One region of the Martinezella sp. CNPSo 3890 genome, then DNA from elsewhere that is predicted to be linked to it. Evidence: predicted binding sites of a transcription regulator. Region 1 holds the regulator's gene; each other region holds the start of a gene.
The links. Region 1 encodes LexA, which represses DNA repair genes until DNA is damaged. Its sites were predicted from a motif close to TGTTCNNNNTGTGTTCNG; they were not measured.

Region 1 (7,011 bases):
CTGTCGTTCAGCTTGGCAAGCACGTTCTTCATGTCCCACGGCGCCAAGAACTGGCCTTTCTTGACGTTGACCACGCGGCCGGTCTTGGCGGCTGCAACCAAAAGATCGGTCTGGCGCGACAGAAAAGCAGGGATCTGCAGGATATCGACCGTCTTGGAAACGATGGCGCACTGCTCTTCCGTATGGATATCGGTCAGAACCGGAAAGCCATATTCCTTCTTCAGGTCTTCAAAGACTTCCAGCGCCTTTTCCAGGCCGATGCCACGCTTGCCTGACAGCGATGTGCGGTTCGCCTTGTCGAAGGAGGACTTGTAGACAAGGCCGATGCCCAGCTTGCCGCAAAGTTCCTTCAGGACGCCGGCAACCATGAACGCATGGTCGCGGCTTTCCATCTGGCAGGGGCCGGCAATCAGCGACAGCTTTGCAGTATTGGAAAAGAGGACCTTGGAGGCACCCTCGCCGACGGTGACTTCCGAATTCGTGCTCATATTATCTCCTCAAAGGCGAACAATGCGCCCTGACCGGGTGCCAACCTCGCCAATAGACGATTGTTCTTACGCGTATAGGTGACGCCGTTAGCAGTGAAATGCGACGATGTCACGGAAAGATCGCGCGTTTTGAAAAGGATTGCACGTGCTCTGAGCCCCGGATCATTCGTGCGAACAGGTAGATCATAGAATGCCTCCATTCCTTCCGGCGTCAAAATCTCCAGATCGGCATTGGCGGCCTTGATCGTCAGGCCAAAGGAATGCTCCATAATGCGCGGGCCACCGACAAGCTCCTCGAAGAAGCCGCGATAGGCCGCCGGCTTCGGCGCGCAAAGCGCTACCCGCGCGATACCAGTCACGCCGTTTTCGTGACGCTCGAGCACACTGCGGTCAGCCGGCAGCGGATTGATGCGCTGACAGCAGAAAGCGAGAAAATCCGGCGCGCGCAGATCGGCGGCGAAGGCAAGACGAAAACCGGCCGTGGTTTCCGTTCCATCCGGCATCTTCATGGGACGGGAGAAATCCAGCATCTGCCCCGCCGAAATCGCAGCTGCTTTGAAGCGCTCGTCATCCGCCACCGCGTCATCCGTACCGAATACCACGGCCGAAAAGCCATTTTCGCCGACCCGGAAGCGATAAGCCTGGTCACGAGCAACGAAAACGTTGCCATCCAAGATGCTCTTTTCGCACTGCTCCATCGATGCCACGCCCAGAGGCTCTAAATAGGTTTTATCGGCAAGGAAGACGCAAGCATTCTGCGTGCCAAAGGGATGGCGCGCATCTGGAGCCACTGTAAAACCGAGCTTGCCGAGGCGCTCGCGTGCCAGAGCGATATCGACGGTCGGCAGCACGAGATGATCCAGCGGATGCGGAGACGAAATCATGGCTTCTCCTGTTTGCTTGCCGAAGCAGATTTGCGCCCATCCCCCGCGCAATTCAAGATGGAAGCATGGAACACCCGGAGCACACGACATGGATCGAAGGCAATCTCGCAAACGTGATTGCTGATTCTCTGCCATGGCTGGCTCATGCAGCCGCGCGGCACGTTCATCCAAATGCTCGGCGCACGGGCTGAACGACAAAGTCTCGGAAGCGAGTAGAGCGGCATTTCTCTTATTTTTCTGCAGGTTAACGGAGACACAGCGCGCCGATGTTCGGAGCCGATCCATTCGCAAATGGTAATTATTTAACTGACCTCACAAGGCTTTACCGAAATTTAAGTACTTGCGGAACACATATGGAACATATAGTGTCCGTTCTGGATTTGTTTCACAGCTTTTCTTGATTCTGGGGTTCCAAGACGATGTTGACGCGCAAGCAGCAGGAACTGCTTCTCTTCATTCACGAACGCATGAAGGAATCCGGGGTTCCGCCATCTTTCGACGAGATGAAGGATGCACTGGATCTGGCATCGAAATCCGGTATTCATCGCCTGATTACGGCACTGGAGGAGCGGGGCTTTATCCGCCGGCTGCCGAACCGGGCCAGAGCGCTCGAAGTCATCAAGCTTCCCGACGCCTATAATCCGAGCCTGCAGCAGCGCCGCGGCTTTTCTCCGAGCGTTATCGAGGGCAGCCTCGGAAAGCCGCAGCCCGTTGCCCCGCCCGCTCCGTCGAAGGTGGCAAATGACGATCACAATGGCTCGGCGTCGGTGCCCGTGATGGGCCGCATCGCTGCCGGTGTTCCGATCTCGGCCATCCAGAACAATACGCACGACATTACCGTTCCCGCCGACATGCTCGGATCCGGCGAACATTATGCGCTTGAAGTTCGAGGGGATTCGATGATCGATGCCGGAATTTTCGACGGCGATACCGTCATCATCCGCAATTCGACGACGGCCAATCCCGGCGATATCGTCGTTGCACTCGTCGACGACGAAGAAGCGACACTGAAGCGCTTCCGCCGCAAGGGTGCCTCCATCGCGCTGGAAGCCGCAAACCCGGCCTATGAAACCCGCATCTTCGGGCCGGACCGCGTCAAAGTTCAGGGCAAGCTCGTTGGCCTTATTCGTCGCTATCACTAACCGGTGAATTGTCGACGACGGGTGACGCTGGCGCAATTGGCGCGTCGAATTTGCCAGTGCGCCAATCATAGGTTCGATGCCTGGTCCATGGACGCTGCGGGTTCTCGAATGCGGCTGAGATAATGGGCCTGTCTGCGGTAAATATCATTTCGATGGAGCCGGTTTTGCGCAATGTCTCACCGGTTATGAGCATCGCTCCGGAACGGCAGTGGTTCAGCCGCATTCGGATTGGCGTTACGACGATATTCGCCATATCGCAGGCTGAGGGTAGATAGGCTGCGTTCTCGATCGTAACCAGTATCGCGCCGTTTTCGAGGATGGCTGCGCACCATGCTCCTTTCTGGCAGGCGAAACTGCCCTGCATGGTACGGTCCAAGGCCTCCTCCATTGCGATACGGACCGCCTTCTGTTCTTCACTGTTCAATCGCTTATAACGATCTGCCTTGCCGATTTGTGGAAGTCGGCTGTCAGCCGGGAGCATGGTCGGAGGCTGATGTTCCGCCGCCACCAGTGCCTTTTGCCATTGTTCGAAAATGAAGGCCTGCGGTCTCTCGCGATTGGTCGCGAGTATATCGTCCTGGCGCAATGCGACCAGGACGCCATCTTCGGAGATCATCAGGTCGGGTTTCGGTACGCCAGATCCGAATGCCGCCAAGCCCATGGACAAGAGCGATAATAGCAGGCCCAGATGGCGAAGCCGGGTCCGTAATATGCTCATGATCAGGAAGCCGATAATGAATGTGGGCATCAGCCAGGCCGGCTGGCGACCGAAGGTGATGTCGCCTCCCCAACCAGCTACGGTTCTTGCGATCACGATAACGAGTTCCAGTCCCTCGCCGGTTACTTTCCAGAAAGGCCCGTCGAGACCGAGCGGCATGAGCAGCATCGCCGCCATGCCGAATGGCATGACGATAAAGGAGACGATGGGCATAGCAGCGAGATTGGCGGCGAGCCCATATGTCGCCAATCGGTGAAAATGCTCGATCGAGAAGATAGCCGTCGACGCGCCGCCGATGAACGAGGTCGACGTCACGCCTGCGAAGAAGCGCATGACGAACAATAGCGGACTTAATAGACGGACGCGCGGCAAAATGTTTTCGCGATGTCGCCGCCGCTTCCATAGCGAATAGCCCGACACCAGCGCCAGCGTCGCCGCATAGGACATCTGGAAACTCGGGCCGAGCACTTGTGACGGCGACAGTACGAGAATGACAATGGCAGAAAGTGCGACGTTGCGCAGACTGATCGATGGCCGATCGAAAAGCACGGCCACGAGCATGATCGCCATCATGATGAAGGCACGCTCGGCGGATACACCGAAGCCGGAGATGAGATAATAGGCCGTTACGGTGAGAAGCGCGCCGAGGGCTGCGAACTTCTTGGTCGGCCAGGCCTGCGCGACACCGGGAAACAGGCTGAACAAGTAGCGTAGGCCGATGTAGAAAATGCCGGCCGACAACGCCATGTTCAGACCGGAAATTGCAATGATATGGGTCAGACCGGCAATTCTCAGCGCTTCGGTCGTATCCTTGGAGATTGCGCGTCGCTCATCGGTGACAAGCGCTGCGGCAAAGGCGCCGGTATCTCCCGGCAAGGTTTGCCTGATCCTGTCGCCTATGCTGTTGCGCAGGCCAGCGAGCCAGATATCGGCCGCATCCAATAACGAGCCGGCCGCGTTGTCACCGGATGGCGACAGCAATTCCGGTGTTCTGTAGGCAAAGCCGTTCGCACCGATACCGTTGAAATAAGAACTGAAGGCGAAATCGTTGAGACCAAGCAAGGCCGGTCCGGCCGGCGGCGTCAACCGCGCCCTACCCTGGATGCGATCACCGAGATCGAACGGCTCCGCCTGCTTGCGCACGAAGATCGTAACCCGCTGCGGCGCGCGGCGAATGGAAGGTTTTTCCGTTGCCTCGACGCGAACGACATAGCGCCAGCGTCCATTGTCATAGGATTCCCGTCGTTCGATCTGACCGGTCACGGTCGTGGTCACGGCCGAATCGAGCATGACGGTAGAAACCCGCCAGCTCTCGCATTGCGCCAGCGCCATGCCCAGGCAAAGGAGCATGCCTGCAAAAAGCAGATGGCGAAACAGCCTGCCTGCCTCCCGCATGAGCGCAAAGCCACAGGTAAAGACCAACAGGCCTGCAAGAACAGCCTGTGGAGGCGGATCGCTGCCAGCCTTGAACCAGAAAATTGCACCAAGGCCCATATAGATCGGCGCAAGCAGGACCGCGCGACCATGGGCCGCCTCCTCTTCGATCAATCCGAAGGTGCCAAGTCGAATGCGGCTTGATACCCGCAATAGCCGGGATGTCAGCCGCGTCTGGTCCTGCGTCCGTTCCCGTCGCTGCACTTCGGCGGGCAAGATATTCGTGGCAACAACAGGGCGAGGCTGCGAGAGCGCAGCAACGTCCCCACCTTCTTTCTGCTGCTCGGATGCCTCCAAATTAGGCACTCGCCGCCGTCCTCACGCAAAACTACAGCTTTTGCGCGATTTTTGCCGTCAGCAGGCGGTGAATTCAACCAAAATCGACGCAAGCAGGGCTCAATTGGGCCGGTTTCGCCGCCTAGCATAATTAAAGGCGCTTCTGCAGTGCCCAAAAGTTGATACTGCATTGCACAATTCAGCGTTAGGATAACTTGGCATTAGGCTCGGGATCATATAGCTAGTCGGTAGTCGCTTAACCTTTTGGCGCTTTTTATGGCGTCAATCCCGCCAAATCTTGGAGGATCAGCATGACGGAACAAAGCGCGAAACTAACTTGGGGTGAAAAGACGGTGGACCTGCCGGTCAAGACCGGAACCATCGGCCCGAGTGTCATTGATATTGGTGCCCTTTATAAGAACACCTCCACTTTCACTTACGATCCTGGTTTCACCTCCACCGCGTCGTGCGAGTCGAGCATTACCTACATCGATGGCGACGAAGGCGTTCTGCTGCACCGCGGCTATCCGATCGATCAGCTGGCCGAACACGGCGATTTCCTCGAAGTTTGCTACCTCCTTCTCTACGGTGAACTGCCGACGGCAGCGCAGAAGAAGGACTTCGACTATCGCGTGACCCACCATACGATGGTGCACGAGCAGATGTCGCGCTTCTTCACCGGCTTCCGCCGCGACGCGCATCCGATGGCCGTCATGTGCGGCTGTGTCGGCGCGCTCTCCGCCTTCTATCACGACTCCACCGATATCACCGATCCGCATCAGCGTATGGTCGCAAGCCTGCGCATGATCGCCAAGATGCCGACGCTCGCCGCCATGGCCTACAAGTACCATATCGGCCAGCCCTTCGTTTATCCAAAGAACGACCTCGACTACGCGTCGAACTTCCTGCGTATGTGCTTTGCGGTTCCGTGCGAAGAATACGTCGTCAATCCGGTGCTGGCCCGCGCCATGGACCGCATCTTCATTCTGCATGCCGATCACGAGCAGAATGCTTCCACATCTACGGTTCGTCTGGCAGGCTCTTCCGGCGCCAATCCGTTTGCCTGTATCGCTGCAGGCATCGCCTGCCTCTGGGGACCGGCTCACGGCGGTGCCAACGAAGCGGCCTTGAACATGCTGAACGAAATCGGCACGGTCGACCGCATTCCGGAATTCATCGCCCGCGCCAAGGACAAGAACGATCCGTTCCGCCTGATGGGTTTCGGCCACCGCGTCTACAAGAACTACGACCCGCGCGCCAAGATCATGCAGAAGACGGCGCACGAGGTTCTCGGCGAGCTCGGCATCAAGGACGATCCGCTGCTCGACATCGCGATCGAACTGGAGCGTATCGCTCTGACCGATGAATATTTCATCGAGAAGAAGCTGTATCCGAACGTCGATTTCTATTCCGGCATCACGCTGAAGGCTCTCGGCTTCCCCACGACCATGTTCACCGTTCTTTTTGCTCTTGCCCGCACCGTCGGCTGGATCGCACAGTGGAACGAAATGATCGAGGATCCGCATCAGCGCATCGGCCGTCCGCGCCAGCTCTACACCGGCGCTCCGCTGCGCGAATATGTACCTGTCTCCAAGCGCTAAGCTTCGGTATTGAAAAAAAAACCGGTCAGAGATGACCGGTTTTTTTACGGGCTAGAACGTCCAGAACAATCTGCGCAGCCTTGTCGCCAGGCGGCTCCTCCGTCTGCATCCGTTCCCAGACCAGATCGTAGCCAGCAAGCATCGCCGCACGCTCCGGTGTGTCGCTCGACAGGCGCTCCATATAACGTGCCAGCATGCCCGGCCGCAGAACATCGTTGATGAGCTCAGGCAGTACAGCATAGTCGGCGATGAGGTTCGGCAAGGCGGCCGTCCAGATCTTGATGCGCGACAGCACGAATTTCGCCAGCCATTCCGTCTTATAGGTCGAGACGACCGGAACGCCCGCAAGCCCCAGCTCCAGGATTACGGTTCCGGAGGCTGCCATGGCGGCATCCGCCTTGGCAAAGGCACTCCATTTGGCATCCTGGCCGACGAGTATATCCGGCTTGACCTGCCAACTAGCAGTCA
Region 2 (7,011 bases), on a different contig from region 1:
GAGCCTCAACGAAATCCGCCGGGCTGGCACAGATCGCCAGGTCCGGACGATAGACGCGGCCGAGTTCCGAGGGGGCGGGATGGACGTGGACAAGCTGCTGGCGCGGGTAGGGGATATCGACCAGTGTGTAGCCGGAGGACGGCACTTCGGAGAGGCGGCCGCCGAGAATGATCAGCAGGTCCGCTTCCTTGATTTCCCTTGCCAGCGCTGGATTGATGCCGATGCCGACATCGCCGGCGTAATTGGGATGCAGATGGTCGAACAGCATCTGCCGGCGGAAGGAGCAGCCGACCGGCAGCTTGAAACGCTCCGCGAATTGCCTGATGCCGGCAACGGACGCTTCGTTCCAGCGCGTGCCGCCGAGGATGACCATCGGCCGCTGCGCAGCCGCAAGGCGCTGGTTAAGCTCTGCAAGCTGGCCGCGGCTCGGATGAGCGGCAACAGGGGCATAGGGCATGGCTTGCGGCGCGTCGACCTCATCGCGCAGCATGTCTTCGGGCAGGGTCAGCACCACGGGACCGGGGCGACCCGATGTTGCTACAGCGAAGGCGCGGGTGACGAATTCCGGAATGCGGGCGGCATCGTCGATCTCGCCGACCCATTTGGCGAATTCGGTAAAGGCTCTCCGAAACTCCACTTCCTGAAAGGCTTCGCGTTCGCGGGCATCGCGCTGAACCTGACCGATGAACAGGATCATCGGGATCGAATCCTGCCGTGCAATATGAAGGCCGGCGGAGGCGTTTGTGGCACCTGGGCCGCGGGTGACCATGCAGATGCCGGGTTCGCCGGTCAGCCGACCCCAGGCATCTGCCATCATCGCCGCGCCGCCCTCCTGGCGGCAGACGAGCACCTTGATATCGCTGTCATGCAGGGCATCAAGCACGGCGAGAAAGCTCTCGCCCGGTACGCAGGAAATGCGCTGCACGCCATTGGCCTTCAAAGCCTCGACGATGAGTTGCCCGCCCGTTCGCTTCATGTCCCCGCCTTTCCCTCCAGTTCGGCCAATTCAGCCAGAACTTCCTCCTGATGTTCGCCGAGGCGCGGGCTTGGCCGCGTATAGACCAACGGCGTTTCCGACAGCACGATCGGCGTGCGCACGCTCGGAATGACGGTGCCGGCGCTATCCTCCAGATCGATCCTCAGGCCGCGTGCCACAATCTGCGGATCGGCGAACATGTCCTCGATCGTATTGATGGCACCGGCCGGAACGGCGTTGGCCGCGCAGGCTTTCAGCAGCTCCGCCTTGTTCCACTTCAGCGTCTCCGCCGAGATGAAAACCCGAACCTCGTTGCGGTTGGCGACGCGGGCCTTGTTGGTCGCATAGCGCTCGTCATCGGCATGGGTTTCCACCCCGAGAATGGCGCACAGGCGGCGGAACTGTCCATCATTGCCGACAGCAAGGATGAGATAGCCGTCGGCGGTGGGCACGACTTCATAGGGCGAGATATTGGGATGGGCGTTACCGAGCCGCACGGGCGGCTTGCCGGAGATCAGATAGTTCATGTTCTGGTTGGCGAGCACGGCCGATTGCACATCGAGCAGCGCCATGTCGATGAGTTGTCCTTCCCCTGTCTTCAGAGCGTGGATCAGGGCGGCTTCGATTGCCGAGACGGCATAGATGCCGGTAAAGATATCCGCGATCGCAACACCGGCTTTCATCGGCTGTCCGTCCGGTTCGCCTGTGATCGACATGAAGCCGGACATGCCCTGGACGATATAGTCATAGCCGGCGAGGCTGGCATAGGGTCCGGTCTGGCCGAAGCCGGTGATCGAGCAATAGACGATGCGGGGATTGATCGCTTTCAGGCTGTCATAATCCAGCCCGTATTTGACCAGGCCGCCGAGCTTGAAATTCTCGATCACCACATCGGCCGTCTTCACCAGACGGCGCACCAGCTCTTGACCTTCCTCGGCCTTGAGATCGGCGGTTACCGAGCGCTTGCCGCGATTGGCGGAGTGATAATAGGCAGCGGAGAGATTTTCACCATCCTTGCCCTCGACGAAGGGCGGCCCCCATTGGCGCGTGTCGTCGCCGCCGTCGGGATTTTCGACCTTGATGACATCTGCGCCGAGATCGGCAAGCATCTGCCCCGCCCAGGGGCCGGCAAGCACGCGGGCAAGCTCAATGACACGAATACCGGAAAGCGGAGGTTTCTTGGTTTTCTGGTCTGTCATGTCGATCCGCTCTCCCGCTTAGGGCGTGAATGCAGTTTCAGATGTATCGGATACGAGCTTGGAAGCAAAGCTCCGCTCCCGCCAGAGAATGTAAAGCCCAGAGCCAATGATGATGAGAATGCCGAGCCATTTGGTCATATCCGGGAAATTGTCGAAGACGAGCCAGCCGAAGATCGTTGCCGAAACGATCTCGAAATATTGCAGCGGTGCGAGCGTCGAGGCCGGCACGGCGCGGTAAGCGTAAACTGTGAGGATACCAGCGGCCGCCGCGGTGGCGCCGACGCCGAGCAGATAAAGCATGGCGGTCAGATCCGGTATGACCGGATCGAGGACTACCGCGCCCGTCGCCCGGCCGATGACAAGCAGGATCAGGCTGAAGCCGGTGCCCCATATGGCGGTCTGGAACTGCATCGACCAAGCATCCTCGCTGTGGGAGACGACGCGCGTGATCATCACGTAGATGGCGATGCAAAGCGCGGTGACGACGGGAAGCAGGGCGATGAAGCCGACTTCCTGAAAGCTTGGCTGGATGATCAGCATCGCGCCCAAAAAGCCGACGGCGCAAGCAGTATAGCGCCGCCAGCCGATGGTTTCCTTCAGGAAGATACTGCTGAGGATTGTCAGCATCATCGGCTCGACGAAGAAGATGGCGATGGCATCGGCGACTTCCATCACCTGCAGCGTGGTCACGAACGACACCATGGACAGCGTGAGCATGGCGGCGCGTATAGCATGAACGCCGCTGCGTCGCCACGTCCAAACGCCCCACTGCCAGCGCATCGCCATTATCGGCAACGCAAAGAGGGCTTGGAAAATGAAACGGGCGGCCGTCACTTCGCCGGGTGGGATGGTGGCTGCGGCAAGCTTGGAGAAGATATCAATGACCGGTGAGAGGATGACGGAGAGAAACATCATCGACAGGCCGAAGGCCAGCTCCGATTGCGGCAATCGGACCGAGGAGCCGCTGGAGGTGTTCATTGCAGAATTTCCTTGAGAATCAGGTCTTTGCCACCGCCGTTCTGCACCAGTCGGCAAAGCGGGAGATGGCGTCCTCGGCACCGATTTCGTTGAGCGTCTCGTGCCGCATGTCGGGATAGATCTCGGTGGTGATACGAGAGAAGCCGGCTTTTTTCAAATGCTTTGCCAGCCAGGAAATCGCTTTCGCATTGTCGGTTGCCGGATCCTTGCCGCCGCCGACGAGATGAATCGGCATATCGCGGCGGAGACGATCGAGATGCGCCTTCTGTGGTGCGCGGAAGGTAAGTTCGAACAGGTCGAGCCAGAGCGAGACCGAGGCATCGAAGCCGCAAAGCGGATCAGCGATATATTTGTCCACCTGCCCAGGAATACGCGAGAGCCAGTCGAAATCCGTGCGACGGTTGCTGATCGATTTACCCCAGGTGCCGAAGGTCAGTTTCGGCAGCGGCCCGCTCGGGACGTCCGACCCCTTGAACATGCGCTCCGTTTTCAGGATGAGCTGGGCGGCGCGGCCGGCGAGGCCTGGATTAAAATTGGAATTCCAGACGGTGACCGCATCGAACTTGTCCGGATGCGTGACGGCCGCGTTCAGGCTGATCAATCCACCCATGGAATGCCCGAACAGGATGATCGGCAGGCCGGGATGGGTACTTGCGGCAAGCTCGCGCATGGCGAGCACATCGGTGATCACCAGTTCGACACCATTTCTTTGGGCAAAGCGGCCGATCGGCGCGTCAGGGGCGGTGGTCTCGCCATGGCCGCGATGATCGTGGGCATAGACATGGAAGCCTTGGCCTGCCATCGCATCGGCAAAGGCCTCGTATCGGCGGGAATGCTCGGCAAGACCGTGCGATATCAGCAGGACGCCGCGAGCATCGGTTGCCGCCGGCAAATGATGGTAGGCAAGGGTTGCGCCCGTCGGACTTTTCAGGCGCTTCGTCTCGGCGAACATATATTCGTTCCTCCCCAGTTGGACGAAAGGTTATCATCCGCCCGATTGCAATGGATAGGTGGTAAAGCTCACAGAAATAAATCTTTCCGAGCGCTGCGATTCAGGATTGCGCCCGCTCGCTCAAACTGCTTATTTGTTCCTATAATGTTCTAGTTGGAGGTACGCATGAAGCAGTGGCTTCGGGTATTTACGGTTGTGCTCGTTTCGGTCGGAGCGGCGGCAAGCGCTATGGCGCAGGAGCATAGCCGTGGACGGACGCGCTTTATCCTGGCGGCAAGCTGGGAGCCGGCATTTTGTCAGACGAACCAGAAGAAGGCGGAATGCCGAAACCAGTCGTCGAACAATCATGACGCGACGAATTTCTCCCTGCATGGTCTCTGGCCGATGCGGCAGGAATATTGCGATGTTTCCGAGGATCTGAAACAGGCGGATCGTGGCCGCGACTGGAAGGACCTGCCGGCGGTACAGCTTTCCCAAGACGTGAAGGTAAAGCTTGACAAGGTAATGCCGGGCACACAGTCGGGCCTGGAAAGGCATGAATGGATCAAGCACGGCACCTGCACGAAGCTGAGTGCGGATCAATATTTCTCCATCGCCGCTGGCCTGATCGCCGAGCTCAATACATCTGCTGTGCGCGATCTCTTCGCGCAAAATATCGGCAAGGAGCTGGATGCCGAGAGCATCAAGGCTGCTTTTGACCAGAGTTTCGGCGAGGGCGCCAATGCGCGCATCAAGATGAGCTGCCGCCGTGTTGGCGATGTCAGGATGATTTCAGAGCTGACCATCGGCCTTTCGGAGGATGCGATCGATCCGCAACAAGGCAGTGAGCCGCGGCTCGCCAAACTGATCCAAGGTGCCGGCAGCACCTCCTTCGGCTGCGACCGGGGCGTGGTGGACGCGGCCGGCTTCTGAGAAAATACGGCTTTTCTGACGCGGATAATGCCCTCGGACGAGGTTTCGCCGTTGCCCGAGGGCGGGGTTTCCCCTACATAGCGGCACAACTCGCAACGCTATTCGTCCGTGGAGCAACCCAAGCTATGGCACGTCAGTTCATTTATCATATGGCCGGTCTGAATAAGTCCTATGGCGCCAAGAAAATTCTCGAGAATATCCATCTCTCCTTCTACCCCGATGCCAAGATCGGTATTCTCGGTCCGAACGGTGCAGGTAAGTCGACCGTGCTACGCATCATGGCCGGCCTCGACAAGGAATATACCGGCGAAGCCTGGCTCGCCGAAGGCGCCACCATCGGCTATCTGCCGCAGGAGCCGCAGCTCGATCCCAACAAGACGGTTTTCGAAAACGTCATGGAAGGCGTTGCCAAGAAAACCGAAATCCTCAATCGCTACAACGAATTGATGATGAACTATTCCGACGAGACGGCGGAAGAGGGCGCTAAGCTCCAGGACATCATCGACAGCCAGAACCTCTGGGATCTGGAAAGCCAGGTGGAAATGGCGATGGACGCATTGCGCTGCCCGCCGCGCGATGCCGAAGTCACCAGCCTTTCCGGCGGTGAGCGCCGCCGTATCGCGCTTTGCCGCCTGCTTCTCTCGCAGCCGGACCTGCTGCTGCTCGACGAACCGACCAACCATCTCGACGCCGAGACCATTGCCTGGCTGGAAAAGCACCTGCGCGACTATCCGGGTGCAGTGATGATGATCACCCACGACCGCTACTTCCTCGACAATGTTACCGGCTGGATTCTCGAACTCGACCGCGGCCGCGGCATTCCATACGAAGGCAACTACTCCGCCTATCTGCAGGCCAAGGCCAAGCGCATGCTGCAGGAAGCCCGCGAAGAAGCTGGCCGCCAGAAGGCGATCAGCCGCGAACAGGAATGGATCGCCTCCAGCCCCAAGGCTCGTCAGGCCAAGTCCAAGGCGCGTATCAACGCTTACGAACAGCTGGTCGATGCTGCTGAAAATCAGCGTCCTGGTGATGCGCAGATCATCATTCCGGTCAGCGAGCGTCTCGGCCAGGTGGTGATCGAGATGGAGGGCATCACCAAGGGTTTCGAAGGCCGCACCCTGATCAACGATCTGTCGATCAAGCTGCCGCCCGGCGGCATCGTCGGCATCATCGGGCCGAACGGCGCCGGCAAGACGACCCTGTTCAAGATGATCACCGGTCAGGAAAAGCCGGATTCCGGCTCGATCCGCATCGGCGAGACGGTGCATCTCAGCTATGTCGACCAGAGCCGCGACGCGCTTGACGGCAATAAGACGGTATGGGAGGAAATCTCCGGCGGGGCCGAAGTCATCAAGCTCGGCAAGTTCGACATGAACTCGCGCGCCTATTGCGGCGCCTTTAACTTCAAGGGCGGCGACCAGCAGCAGAAGGTCGGCAGTCTCTCTGGCGGTCAGCGCAACCGCGTGCACCTGGCCAAGATGCTGAAGTCCGGCGGTAACGTGCTTCTGCTCGACGAACCGACCAACGACCTCGATACGGAAACGCTGGGGGCGCTGGAAAGCGCACTCGAAAACTTCGCGGGCTGCGCGATCATCATCAGCCACGATCGCATGTTCCTCGACCGCCTGGCCACGCATATCCTGGCCTTTGAAGGTGACGGCCATGTCGAATGGTTCGAAGGCAATTTCGAAGATTACGAACAGGACAAGGTCCGCCGCCTCGGCCCCGATGCTCTCAATCCGGGCAGCCAGGCACACAAGCGTCTGACACGGTAAGTTTGCTATCTTTCCGTCATGGAGAACCCCGGCACGTCCGGGGTTTTTCTTTGTCTTGGGGCAGGACGCATATATTCCCCAGCCGACAAAAAATAACAGATTTCCGACGCCCTGCCGGCGTCTTCGGTGATTAGCCCTTGCAGAGTCTATTCAAATCACATAAAGATATCTTTATATCTTGATTGGGTGTGAAATGACGGATCTGGTTAAACTCGGCTT
Region 3 (7,011 bases), 260 kb from region 1:
GCCGGATCGTCATTGACGATTTCCGATACCGGTGTCGGACCGGAAACCGGCAACGAGACCGATTTCATCACCATTACCAACAATGGCGCGCTGGGTAAGAAGGGCTAGAGCCTTTTTGTTTTTACGCAATTCCGAACGGAAAACCGCTATCCACTTTTCCTGGAATTGCTTCAGACCAGCTCCACGTCGATCACGCCGGGTGCCGTGCGCAAGGCAGCAGCGATTTCGGGCGTGATGCGATATTTCTCCGGCAGTACCACCTCGACCTCGCGCATTCCTTCCTCCTTGATGACGATGAAGGAAACCAGGCCATCGCCCTTCGCGTTCAGATGCGCGGCAACGGCTTTCAGCGGGCCGGAATTGCGGACATAGACGCGCAGCGCCTTCTGCATCTGCAACGACTTCTCCTCCAGCGACTGCGCCGTCTGCAGGCGCAGGCTGATGCCTTCCGGGCGCTCATCTGCCTGGGCGGTAATGACGAAGGATTTGCCGACTTCGAGTACGTCACGATACTGGTTGAGCGTTTCCGAGAAAAGCACGGCTTCGAACTGGCCCGAGGCATCAGAGAAGACGAAGATGCCCATCTTGTTGCCGGTGCGTGTCTTGCGCTCCTGCTTGGAGATCACCGTGCCGGCGAGACGGCCGTTGCTGGCGCCCTGCTTTACGGCGGCGGAGAACTCGGCGAACGGCTGCACCCGCATCTTGTCGAGCACGCTCTTATAAGTATCGAGCGGATGTGCCGTCAGATAGAAGCCGAGCACCTGGAATTCGCGCAGCAAACGCTCCGAGGCGAGCCATGGCGTATAGGGCGGAAACACAATCTTTTCCGGACCGGAGGCTGCACTTCCGAACATGTCGTGCTGGCCGCTGCGCTTGTTTTCCTGCGCCACCTGGGCATAACCCATGATGCGGTCGAGGCCGGCGATCAGCTGGGCGCGGTCGATTTCGAAGCAATCGAAAGCGCCGGCGCAGATCAGGCTTTCCAGAACGCGGCGGTTGATCTGCTTGGGATCGATGCGCAGGCAGAAATCTTCGATGCCGGCAAAGGGTTTGTCGCCGCGCACCTCGACGATATGGTCGACGGCGGATTCGCCGACACCTTTGATGGCGGCCAGAGCATAATAGATTCGGTTATCACCCGTCTCGAAATGGCGGAACGAGGTCTGCACGGAAGGTGCGATGACCTCGATGCCAAGCCGCTTGGCATCCTGACGGAAGTCGTTGACCTTTTCGGTGTTGGACATATCAAGCGTCATCGACGCTGCCAGGAACTCCACCGGATAGTGCGCCTTCATATAGGCGGTCTGGTAGGAGACGATGGCGTAGGCAGCGGCATGCGACTTGTTGAAGCCGTAATTGGCGAATTTCGCGAGCAGATCGAAGATGACGTCGGCCTGGCCCTTCGAAACGCCGTTCTTGATGGCTCCGTCGACGAAGCGCTCGCGCTGCTGGTCCATCTCCGCCTTGATCTTCTTACCCATGGCGCGGCGCAGAAGATCCGCTTCGCCGAGCGAATAGCCGGAAAGCACCTGGGCGACTTGCATCACCTGTTCCTGGTAGACGATAACGCCCTGGGTTTCCTTAAGAAGATAGTCGATCTTCGGATGGATCGATTCGATCTCTTCCTCGCCATGCTTGCGGGCATTATAGACCGGGATATTCTCCATCGGGCCGGGACGATAGAGCGCTACGAGCGCGATGATATCCTCGATGCAGTCGGGACGCATGCCGATCAGGGCCTTGCGCATGCCCGCACTTTCCACCTGGAACACGCCGACCGTCTCGCCGCGCGAGAGCATCTCATAGCTCGGTTTGTCGTCGAGCGGTATGCTGGCAAGATCGATCGAGATGCCGCGCTTGGCAACGAAATCGACGGCCGTCTTGAGGACAGTCAGCGTCTTCAAGCCGAGGAAGTCGAACTTCACCAGACCGGCCTGCTCCACCCATTTCATATTGAACTGGGTGACCGGCATGTCGGAGCGCGGATCGCGATACATCGGCACGAGCTTCGACAGCGGACGATCGCCGATCACGATACCGGCCGCGTGCGTCGAGGCGTGGCGATAGAGGCCTTCGATCTTCTGGGCGATGTCGAGAAGCCGGGCGACGACCGGCTCCTTGTCCGCCTCCTCCTGCAGACGCGGCTCCTCCTCGATCGCCTTGCTGAGCGGGGTCGGATTGGCGGGATTGTTCGGCACCAGCTTGCAGATCTTGTCGACCTGGCCATAGGGCATTTCGAGCACGCGACCGACGTCGCGCAAGGCTGCGCGCGCCTGCAGCGAACCGAAGGTGATGATCTGCGCCACCTGCTCGCGGCCGTATTTGGCCTGCACGTAACGGATCACCTCTTCGCGCCGGTCCTGGCAGAAGTCGATATCGAAGTCCGGCATGGAGACGCGTTCCGGATTGAGGAAGCGCTCGAACAGCAGCGAGAAGCGCAGCGGATCGACGTCGGTGATGGTCAGAGCGTAGGCGACCAGCGAGCCCGCACCGGAACCGCGGCCCGGGCCGACGGGGATATCGTGGCGCTTGGCCCACTTGATGAAATCCGCAACGATCAGGAAGTAGCCGGGAAACTTCATGCGCTCGATAACGCTGAGTTCGAATTCCAGCCGCTCGCGATAATCCTTTTCCGCATAGCCCGGCGCCATGCCGAGCGAGGCGAGACGCAGGTCGAGACCCTCGATCGCCTGAGCGCGCAGCTCGGCGGCCTCGGCGCGTTCCGCCTCCTCCGCATCGTCCGTGGCGCCGGTGAAGCGCGGCAGGATCGGCTTGCGGGTCTTCAGGATAAAGGAGCAGCGGCGAGCGATCTCGACCGTATTCTCCAGCGCTTCGGGCAGATTGGCGAAGAGTTTCGCCATGTCGGCACGGCTCTTGAGATAATGATCCGGCGTCAGGCGGAACCGCGTATCGTCCGAGACAATGGCATTGTGGGCCACCGCCATCAAAGCGTCATGCGCATCATAATCATCCCGCGTCGGGAAAAATGCTTCGTTGGTGGCAACGAGCGGGATGTCATGCTCATAAGCAAGCTTGATCATCTTCTGCTCGTGACGACGATCATAGGTGCCATGGCGCTGCAATTCGACATAAAGCCTGTCGCCGAACAGCTGCTTCAGCCTCAACAACCGAGAGAGCGCCTGGGCGGCGTGCCCTTCTTTCAACGCCATATCGACGGGACCGGTGAGTGAACCGGTGAGTGCAATCATTCCTTCCGTGCCGATTTCATCCAGCCATGATGCTGCAATGTGAACGGCGCTGTTGCCCTCGCCGCCGAGATAAGCGCGGCTGACGAGATCAACCAGGCGCTCATATCCCCGCTCGGTTGCGGCAAGCAGAACGATGGATGGCAGCTTCGCCAAAGCCTGCTGCGGCCCGCGCTTCTCGCCCTCGCCGCCATCCTCCATATCGATCGACAGCTGACAGCCGATGATCGGCTGCAGCCCCTCATCCATCGCCTTTTGCGAGAATTCCAGGGCAACGAACAGATTGTTGGTATCGGTGATGGCAATAGCCGGCTGACTGTCCCCGGCAGCCTTGGCCAATATCTTCTTGAGCGGCAATGCGCCTTCTAGCAGAGAATAGGCGGAATGAACCCTGAGGTGCACGAATTCCGGCATTTCGCCGACCGGCGCTGCCGCGCCGCTGCCACCTGCATCCGCCATTTCATACCCTTCCGCACACCTGAATGAATCAGCGGCATTTTCGGCATTGCGGACCGTAAAGTCCAGAAGTTGCTCCCATCAAATATGGAAACAGCATGTGCAAATGGGGGACAAAACTTACATCGCCATCATGATGAGGGAAAAGCTGGCAACGAACATGACGATGGAAGTGAATGCTGCAACGTCTCGAATAATGTCGGTCATTTAGGCGCTCCTTACTCGTTATGTTTCTTTTTTGTTCCATTTTTGTTCGAGAGTCAATAGACGCATCAGGAAATTTCATTGGACGGTTTTCTGCCCTCAGATGGACGCCGGCACAACCGAGCGTTATGCAAGGGCAAACAGGGAGATCACGATGAAATCGCTTGCCTGCGCTCTCGCCATTCTTTTGACCGCAACTGCGGCTCAAGCAGAAAATACATCTGCACCCGAGCGCATCGTCGACGCCGCGATCGGCGACTGGAACAAGGACGGGAAACCGGACCTTGCCATTCTGGTAGCTCCCCCGGCGGACAAGCAGGCCGAAACCTCCATCGGCATCTACATCTATCTGCGTGACAACGAGCATTCCCTATTGCAATTGGCAGCAAGCGCTCCTGACAAGATCTGGGGTAGAGCCAGCGGTGTGTACGGCCAGGAACCTTCGATCGCCGCGCTGCCGAACGGTTCGATCGCAATCACCTCGCAGAACGATGCAATCGGCCGCGATCGTTGGCATCAAACGCTAACACTTGCCTATCGCAACAACGGTTTCGTGGTGGCCGGCTACACTTACGATGCCCGCGATACGCTCGAACCGGATAATAGCCAGACCTGCGACTACAATGTATTGACCGGTAAGGTGACGAAAGACAGCAAGACGCTGAAGACCGACGCCAAGACCATCAACATTCAGGATTGGCAGGATGAGATCGGGGAGAAGGCCTGCGGGCTCGGCCATTAACAACGCATGTTCACTTTTTGTTCTTTACACCTCTTCGGATCCATGGCATCTTGGCCGCTCACCAAAATTGGAGAGGGTCATGCCGGATCTTGCCGAGCTGAACGATTTTATTGTCGCCGCCAAAGCCGAGACCTATGTTGGTGACGGCGAGCGGCTGCCGTCCTGCCGAAGCGGCTCGCATGACATCGGTTATGCGAGCGGCCGCTGGCGCTATCTCGACAGCTATTTCGGCGGCACGGATTTCGCGGGACAGGAACTCGTCTGGCACGACGACGAGCCGGTGTGGGCCATGAACTATTTCGGCCATATCGTCGAGCCCGATCTGATCGACGGAACGCGAGCCGGCATGGTTATCAAGGCGGCACTCCTGCGCCTCTATCAGGATGAAAAACGTTTTCTAGGCGGCTTCGAATTCGAACATGTCTATGGCCGCTATATCGACCGCAGCACCGGATCGTGCGACCACTTTATCGGGCACGAAGCCATCATGGTGAAAGAGCGCAAGGCCTATGAGCTGGATTATCGCGGTGGCCTGATCGTCCCGTAACGGCCAATCAGACTTCGACCACCTTGCCTTCACTCAGCGTGACACGGCGATCCATCCGGGCCGCAAGCTCGTGATTGTGGGTGGCGATCAGAGCAGCGAGGCCTGACTGGCGTACCAGAGCCTCAAGTGCATCGAAAACGTAATGCGCCGTTGCCGGGTCGAGGTTGCCGGTGGGCTCATCCGCCAGCAGCACCAGCGGCGCATTGGCGACAGCACGGGCGATCGCGACGCGCTGCTGCTCGCCGCCGGAGAGCTCGGCGGGGCGGTGATCGCCACGATGGCCAATGCGCATGTAATCGAGAAGCTGAGAAGCGCGCTCGCTCGCATCTTTACGCGAAAGCCCGGAAATAAGCTGCGGCATCATGATATTCTCGAGAGCCGAGAACTCAGGCAGCAGGTGATGGAACTGATAGACGAAGCCGATTTCGCTGCGACGCACGGCTGTACGCCTATCGTCGGACAAGCCTTCGCAGGCCTGACCGTTGACGAGCACCTCGCCGCCATCCGGATGCTCAAGCAGCCCGGCCACATGCAGAAGCGTCGATTTACCCGTGCCTGACGGCGCAACAAGCGCGACGATCTCGCCGCTGCGCAAAGTGAAATCGGCGCCTTTCAGGATCGACAGCCGCGTCTCGCCCTGCCCGTAGTGACGCTCCACGCCAGAGAGCTGGAGAACGACGTTGCGTTTCATCAAATGGAATATCCTTATTCGTAGCGCAGCGCTTGCACCGGATCGAGCCGCGATGCGCGCCAAGCCGGAAAGATGGTGGCAAGGAAGGATAGAGTGAGCGCCATCACAATGACAGAGATGGTCTCGCCGAGGTTCATCTCGGCCGGCAATTTGCTGAGGAAATAGACCTCCGGATTGAAGATCACCGTGCCTGAAATCCAGGAGAAGAACTGGCGGATGGATTCGATGTTGAGGCAAACCAGAACACCGAGTATGACGCCGGCGAACGTTCCGACGACGCCGATCGCCGCACCCGTCATGAAGAAGATGCGCATGATCGCGCCCGATGTCGCCCCCATGGTGCGCAGGATGGCGATGTCGCTGCCCTTGTCCTTCACCAGCATGATCAAGCCGGAGATGATATTCAGCGCGGCGACCAGAACGATCAGCGTCAGGATCATGAACATCGTGTTGCGCTCGACCTGCAGGGCCGAGAAGAAGGTAGCGTTGACCTGCCGCCAGTCCGTCAGGAAGATCTGCCGCCCGGCCGCCTCTTCGATTTTCGGCCGCAGCTGATCGACGTCATCGGGATTGGTGATGAAGAGCTCTATCTTCTCGACAATGCCCTCGGCATTGAAGAAGACCTGCGCTTCTTCGAGCGGCATGAAGACGACGGAGGAGTCATACTCCGACATGCCGACCTCGAAGATGCCGGAGATCGTATAGGCTTTGACGCGCGGGTTAACACCAAAAGGTGTCACATCGCCATCCGGTGCCGTAAGGGTGATCTGATCGCCGACCGTCAGGCCCAATTGCCGGACCAATCGGCTGCCGACCAGAACGCCCTGTCCGGAGGCGAAACCAACCATGTCGCCGGACACGATGTGATCGGAGACTGATTTGAGCTTGGTCAGATCTTCCGGGCGGATGCCGCGCACCAGCGCGCCGGTGCCGGAGCCGCCGCGGCCGGAGGCGAGCGTTTCGCCCTCGACGAGCGGCAGGGCCATGGTGACGCCCGGAACGGCAGAAAACTTCTTGGCCAGATCGGCATAGTCATTTAGCGGCGAATCAATCGGCTGAACGACGACATGACCGTTGAAGCCAAGAATCTGTTTGAATAACTCGGCACGGAAACCGTTCATTACGGCCATGACGATGATCAGCGCCGCGACGCCGAGCATGATGC

Region 2: AC13RC_RS11925 (ribonuclease T2 family protein) is a predicted target of LexA. The motif match lies at 4,240-4,257, and genes of this name have one in related genera.
Region 3: dnaE (DNA polymerase III subunit alpha) is a predicted target of LexA. The motif match lies at 3,902-3,919, and genes of this name have one in related genera.

What each region holds. Positions count from the first base shown of each region.
Region 1 covers NZ_JBXSOR010000001.1:1,147,398-1,154,408, reverse strand. Annotated here, with positions in the region: gene kdsA (3-deoxy-8-phosphooctulonate synthase) at 1-488, opposite strand, end outside; gene AC13RC_RS05680 (VOC family protein) at 485-1,372, opposite strand; gene lexA (transcriptional repressor LexA) at 1,792-2,514, shown strand; gene AC13RC_RS05670 (ComEC/Rec2 family competence protein) at 2,495-4,963, opposite strand; gene gltA (citrate synthase) at 5,254-6,543, shown strand; gene lpxB (lipid-A-disaccharide synthase) at 6,569-7,011, opposite strand, start outside.
Region 2 covers NZ_JBXSOR010000003.1:418,727-425,737, reverse strand. Annotated here, with positions in the region: gene AC13RC_RS11945 (thiamine pyrophosphate-binding protein) at 1-976, opposite strand, end outside; gene caiB (succinate--glutarate CoA-transferase) at 973-2,175, opposite strand; gene AC13RC_RS11935 (DMT family transporter) at 2,194-3,153, opposite strand; gene AC13RC_RS11930 (alpha/beta hydrolase) at 3,173-4,105, opposite strand; gene AC13RC_RS11925 (ribonuclease T2 family protein) at 4,271-5,017, shown strand; gene ettA (energy-dependent translational throttle protein EttA) at 5,143-6,792, shown strand; gene AC13RC_RS11915 (ArsR/SmtB family transcription factor) at 6,986-7,011, shown strand, end outside.
Region 3 covers NZ_JBXSOR010000001.1:886,906-893,916, reverse strand. Annotated here, with positions in the region: gene AC13RC_RS04350 (L,D-transpeptidase family protein) at 1-108, shown strand, start outside; gene dnaE (DNA polymerase III subunit alpha) at 171-3,665, opposite strand; gene AC13RC_RS04340 (hypothetical protein) at 4,021-4,608, shown strand; gene AC13RC_RS04335 (DUF5680 domain-containing protein) at 4,688-5,155, shown strand; gene AC13RC_RS04330 (ABC transporter ATP-binding protein) at 5,163-5,846, opposite strand; gene AC13RC_RS04325 (lipoprotein-releasing ABC transporter permease subunit) at 5,861-7,011, opposite strand, start outside.